2 linked regions of the Prochlorococcus marinus CUG1417 genome follow. The main gene of each other region encodes a partner of the protein of the gene in region 2 in a complex. Links are inferred from orthologs where the notes say so. Each region holds a gene or a part of one and is shown on either strand. Other genes may lie near its edges.

Region 1 (3,149 bases), 660 kb from region 2 along the record:
TCCCCCGCACAAAAGTCCTATTGCTGCAAAGAAAACATCATAATCTCTTGCTAATGCAGGTTTAAAAGACCTTAAAAAATAAAGGCCTCCACCACATACAGCGAGGACAATACCAACAATACTGGCCCAGTTGAGACTAGCATTGACCACATTCTTTCTCCAAAATATTATTTTTAAAAGGGTTACTTAAATCCCCTATATATATAGTGTACTTAAAACTTCTATAAAAACTAGCGTCTTCCAGTAGAAGTACGATCGAGAGAATCTTTCTGACTGACAAAAATTAAAAATGCAGTGGCTGGAATAACGATAAGTAAAGCGGCGGCAATAAAACTACCTATCATTCCAACTGCGGAATTATTTGCAACTTCAGCAGAAAAATCTGCGGCTAGTAATAAATTTGAGATTTGAAACACTTTTTAGATATTAAATTCTCAATTTATAATACGAATTAAATACGTTTCAATGGGTTATTTATTAAGATGAGTTAAATAATTGTGATTTCTTGGTTGTTAACTCTCTTCAAATTTTAGATATTAGTTTAGGAATTTCTCTCTCATATCTAACTATAGTTTTTCTAATAAGATTAATACTTACGTGGTACCCAAAAATTGATTTAAGTAAAGGTTTATGGTTATTAATTTCAATACCATCAAGCTCCATTCTTAATTTAACAAGAAAACTAATTCCTCCTATTGGAGGTGTTGATGTTGGACCCGTAATTTGGATCGGAGTTATAAGCTTTTTAAGGGAAATTTTAGTCGGTCAGCAAGGGCTCATAAAACTTGCATTACATTCTCATATTTCATAGAAATAATTAATTATTTATCAGTAATTTGGCAATAATTCTTCTTCTACATATTTAGTGTGTATCTTACCCTGCTTAAATTTAGATTTATTCAGTAAAGTTAGATGAAAGTTTATTGTTGTAGGAATACCAGTGACCGCACATTCATTTAAAGCCCTATTCATGCGTTTAATTGCTGTATTACGATCTTTTCCCCAGACTATTAATTTACCAATTAATGAGTCATAGAAAGGAGGTATTTCATAGCCTGTATACACATGGCTATCCACCCTTACACCAGGGCCACCAGGAGGAAGCCACCCAGTTATTTTTCCAGGTGATGGTCGGAAATTGTGAGAAGGATCTTCAGCATTGATTCTACATTCAATGGCATGACCATTTAATTGAATATCATCCTGATTAAATTCCAAATTTGCTCCGCTTGCGATTTTAATTTGCTCTGCTATTAAATCAACTCCTGTAACCATTTCAGTAACTGGATGTTCAACTTGAATCCTAGTATTCATCTCCATAAAATAAAAATTATCATCATCATCAACTAAAAATTCAACTGTCCCCGCTCCTTCGTAGCCGATACTTTTTGCAGCAGCAATAGCTGCGTTCCCCATTTTTTTTCTTAGCTCAGTGTTAATTGCAGGACTGGGAGACTCTTCTAGCAACTTCTGATGTCTTCTTTGAACTGAACAATCTCGCTCTCCTAAATGAACTACATTACCCGACCTGTCGGCCAAAATTTGAATTTCTACATGTCTTGGCTTCTTAATAAATTTCTCCATATATAGACCATCGTTACCAAAAGCTGCTTCTGCTTCGCCTTGAGCTGCTTTAAACATTTTTTCTAGATTATCAGAGTTTTCAACCAACCTCATACCTCTTCCACCTCCTCCAGCAGTCGCTTTAATAATTACTGGATAGCCAATATCATCTGCCAATTTATAAGCCTCATCAACATTTGATAACAAGCCTTTACTACCAGGTACTGTTGGAACTCCAACTGCTTCCATTGTTTCTTTAGCTGTAGATTTATCTCCCATAGATCTAATAGCTTTAGGAGATGGGCCAATAAAAACTATGCCGTGATCATTACACATCTCAGCAAATTTATCATTTTCCGCAAGAAATCCATAACCTGGATGAATAGCATCAACTCCTCTCGATGTAGCAGCAGCAAGTATATTTGGAATATTTAAATAACTCTTATTACTTAATGAATCTCCGACGCAAACCGCCTCATCAGCAAGCTGAACATGCAATGCTTTTTTATCTACAGTGCTAAAAACTGCAACGGTTGCAATACCTAGTTCTCTACAACTTCTGACAATTCGTAAAGCTATTTCTCCACGATTAGCAATTAAAACTTTTTCAACCATTATGAAAATAAAATTGAAGAAATGAAATGACTTAAAATAAAAAATTATTTGCCAAAATATTAAACAAAATTTTTTAGTGATCAGAGGACATTTTTTACAATACAACCTAAAACGTTATATATGTATAAATATTTGTTTTATGCAATAGAAAAATTATTCATAATATTCAAAAAAACTCTTTTCGAACTAAATGCTTATTTCAGCCAATAATGTATGATATTTTTAAGGTTTAGGCATCGCCCGGTTGCTGAAAACCCTTTGCGGACGTGGCGGAATTGGTAGACGCGCACGTCTAAGGAGCGTGTGGCTTCGGCCTTGCGAGTTCAAGTCTCGCCGTCCGCATTTAATGTATTCTGGTTTAACTGCAATGAAAAAAAAATCAGTTGCAGTAGTTATAATTTCCAATGGTCCTGGTGAATTGACTACATGGGTAAATCCTGTAGTGGATGAGCTTAACAAAATAAATAAATCACTATGTGATGACGATAAACCCGATCTCACCCTTAGGTTAGTCCTTGTTCCCTGCCCAAATGCCACTGGTAAAGAGTTTTTAGTTGCAAAGTCATGGAATAAATTCGAATTAATTACAAAATCCAAAAGTTTTTGGAAATTATTAATAAAGCCACATTCTTTTGCTAACTGGCCAAAAAAAGGGGTGGTTATTTTCCTTGGTGGGGATCAATTTTGGAGCATTTTATTAGCCAAAAGATTAGGTTATATAAATATCACATATGCTGAATGGGTTTCGCGATGGCCTAAATGGACCAACGAAATTGCTGCTATGAATGTAAAAGTAAAAGAGTTAATACCTAGAAGATATAAATATAAATGTAAAGTCATTGGCGATTTAATGGCAGATATCAAACTTAATAGCGAAATATCATTAAGAAATAAAGAAAAACACTACATTGCATTGTTGCCCGGTTCTAAGAAAGCAAAGCTTTCTGTTGGAATTCCTTTCTTCTTAGAAG
Region 2 (3,218 bases):
ATATTCGCTAAACATACATCTTCACTAGTAACATCATTTAAATCAGATGAATTAGGTAAAGGTCTTTTTTTTATTGATGTTGCTAACTTGCCAGTCACGCTTATTGCTTCTCCAAAAAACCAATTCAACATATCGAATGCATGAGTACCCAAGGCGCCAATAACTCCTCCACCTTTTTCTTCCAATGAATACCAATTCCAGGATCTTTTGGGATCGGATCTACTGCCCATTAACCAATCTAATTTGACTAAATATATATCTCCTAAGATATTTTCATCAATAAGTTTTTTTGTCTGAAGGAAAAGAGGTACTGCTCTATATTCAAAATCAACACATACGCTTAAATTATTTATCAAAGATAATCTTTGAAGCTCTTCAATTTCTGAGGAGGATATTGAAACGGGTTTTTCTAAGAACAAATTTTTATTATTCTCAAGAGCTTGTTTCGCTAACTTGAATCTTGATTCAGGAGGGGTGGCAATAATAATTCCATCAATTTTTGGAGATTTAACTAAGTCTTCCCAATTATGAAAAAAATCTAAGCCCGTTTCTTTTTCTAATATCGATTTTTGCTTTTTCTCGTAATGATAAATAGCTACAGGAGTTAAGTGATCAGAATGCTTTAATGCCTCTAAATGAACTTTTTTCCCAAACCCCAGTCCAGCGATTGCTATTTTTAATTTTTTATTTTTTGTATTCATTTTTATCCATCAATAAACTCTAAACAGCTATTTTCAATAACAACATCTAAGAGTTCATCATTATTAGAAGTTTGCCATTTTGAATTGAATTGAGGAATTCCATTTATTGATGTATCTTTGAACTTCTTTTCATTACAATTGATTCTCATTACATAAAGTGATAACTCTCCATCATCATCAGAATTAGTTGGATTCTTAAAGAACTTTGTTAATACACTTATTTCCCCATTTGGGTGAGGCTTAATACTCCCTTTATCAAGCCATTCTTTCCCATCATTATTCTCTTTAAGGAGAACCCAATCAACATTTCCTAACGCATATGAATAGGAGGCAAAGTTAAAAATAAAGAGTAAAAGGCTTAAAGAAAAATAAAATAAATTAGAAATTATTCTCATTTTATATATTTGCTTCTGCAAGTTCTTTTACTCCATGGATCTTTAAAATTTTAGTCAAAGTAGTCTTGAGATCTTTCCTTTTCACTATTACATCAACAAAACCATGCTCAAGAAGATATTCAGCTGTTTGAAAATTATCGGGTAATTTTTCTCTTAATGTTTGTTCAATAACCCTTCTTCCCGCAAATCCAATAAGTGCTTTAGGTTCCGCCAAAATCAAATCACCTAACATCGCAAAGCTAGCTGTTACCCCTCCAGTGGTTGGATGAGTTAACAATGGCATATATAGGAGATTTTTCTCTTTATGTTTTTTTAGTGCTCCAGAAATTTTTGCCATTTGCATGAGACTTAACATACCTTCTTGCATCCTTGCCCCACCTGATGCACAAACAATAAGAATTGGGTAATTTTCTAAAGTTGCTCTCTCAATTATCCTTGTAATTTTTTCACCAACTACTGAACCCATAGATCCTCCCATAAACCTAAAATCCATAACAGCTAATGCTAAAGGCATTGTATTTACTGAACAAAAACCTGTTATGACACCATCTCTTAAACCTGTACCTGCTTGACTTTCCTTAATTCGATCAGCATAAGACCTTCTATCTTTAAAACCTAAAGGATCTGTAGGACTTAGTGAACTATCAAATTCTTTGAATGAATTTTTATCAGCAATTATATTTATCCTTTCATCACTATTAATTCTATTATGGTGACCACAATTACTACAAACATTGAAATTTGAAATTAGGTCTTTTCTATAGGCTACTTGCGAACACTCTGAACATTTAACCCACAAACCATCTCCTTCATCAGTATCTTGGGAAACTTTCCCAACAAATTGATCTTTACGCCTTGCGGCAAACCAGTCGATTAATGACACAACGTTTCCTTTTTTTCTATTTAAATCTAAGTTAGGTACTTTTATCAAGAAAGATATATAAATATTTGAGATTTTCTAAATTAGAAACTCCTTAAAAGTTAAAAATATAATTATTTGAGTTAATAATCGAAATTAATTATTATTTATTTTTCTCCTCAATCATTTTATGAATTATTGGAGTAAGAATTAGCTCCATTGCGAAACCCATTTTTCCACCATTTACAACGATACTTGTTGGACTTGACATAAATGAATCGTTAATCATTCCAAGCAAGTATTGAAAATCAATACCCCATTTCTCTCTTGCCCCCTTTCTGAAATGTATGATCACAAAGCTCTCATCAGGAGTTGGGATATTTCTGCATATGAAAGGATTTGAAGTGTCAATTGTGGGTATTCTTTGGAAATTAATATCGGTTTTGCTGAATTGTGGGCAGATATGATTTATATAATCAGGCATTCTTCTCAATATCGTATCCACAATGGTTTCCGCTGAGTAACCTCTTTCTGCGTTATCTCTATGGATTTTTTGAATCCACTCTAAATTTGTTATTGGAACAACGCCAACAAGTAAATCAGCATAAGACGCCACATTGTATCCATCACCTTCTACCCCGCCATGCAAACCTTCATAAAAAAGTACGTCTGTCCCTTCAGGAATATCTTCCCATGGAGTAAATTGCCCAGGTTCTAGGGATGTTCCAAGTCTTGTGTTATGTTCTTCTGCTTCTTCAAGACTATGTAGATAATATCTTTTCTTTCCTCCTCCAGTTTCACCATAGATTTTAAAAAGTTCTTCTAACTTGTCAAAAAGATTAGCCTCTGGACCAAAATGAGAGAAATTTTCACCTTTTGCAAGAGCCTCTGCCATAGCTTTTTTCATAGGCATTCTTTCAAATCTGTGGTAACTATCGCCTTCTACAACTGCGGGAACAATATCTTCTCTGGCAAAAATATGCTCAAAGGCTCTTTTTACTGTACTTGTTCCTGCTCCTGAAGATCCTGTTACAGCGACTACTGGATGACGTTTTGACATTTTTTAAAAACAATATCTAATGATTCTGACAGGTCATATGCCAACTTTATGTTTTACTTAAAAATATTTTTTTATTTATTAATTTTTTTTTAAATTTCATCCATTATTTTATCTCCGATTTCACTGCAAGATAAAACTTCAGTAGACCCATCAGCTAAATCTGCTGTTCTAAATCCGTTTGATAAAACTTTATCAATGGCATT

Evidence for each region.
Region 1: the proteins of accD (region 2) and accC are in contact, whole or in part, in a solved structure (PDB 8UXZ), measured with the Escherichia coli proteins. The link is inferred for Prochlorococcus marinus CUG1417 from one-to-one orthologs.

Annotation. Positions count from the first base shown.
Region 1 is NZ_JAAORN010000001.1:65,304-68,452, reverse strand. What follows is about bases 4-2,815. They hold accC (acetyl-CoA carboxylase biotin carboxylase subunit), read right to left. Parts: upstream 2,179-2,815; coding sequence 829-2,178; downstream 4-828. Other genes in these bases: HA140_RS00315 (glycosyl transferase), read left to right, coding at 2,525-2,815; HA140_RS00330 (YggT family protein), read left to right, coding at 506-811; psbX (photosystem II reaction center X protein), read right to left, coding at 231-416; HA140_RS00340 (Ycf66 family protein), read right to left, coding at 4-150. In the rest of the region: more of HA140_RS00340, read right to left, coding at 1-3; more of HA140_RS00315, read left to right, coding at 2,816-3,149. UniProt on the Escherichia coli protein: This protein is a component of the acetyl coenzyme A carboxylase complex; first, biotin carboxylase catalyzes the carboxylation of the carrier protein and then the transcarboxylase transfers the carboxyl group to form malonyl-CoA.
Region 2 is NZ_JAAORN010000001.1:727,116-730,333, forward strand. Bases 39-2,919 are described here. They hold accD (acetyl-CoA carboxylase, carboxyltransferase subunit beta), read right to left. Parts: upstream 1,980-2,919; coding sequence 1,098-1,979; downstream 39-1,097. Other genes in these bases: HA140_RS04155 (Gfo/Idh/MocA family protein), read right to left, coding at 39-701; HA140_RS04160 (hypothetical protein), read right to left, coding at 704-1,096; HA140_RS04170 (phosphoribulokinase), read right to left, coding at 2,119-2,919. In the rest of the region: more of HA140_RS04155, read right to left, coding at 1-38; more of HA140_RS04170, read right to left, coding at 2,920-3,015; leuB (3-isopropylmalate dehydrogenase), read right to left, coding at 3,105-3,218.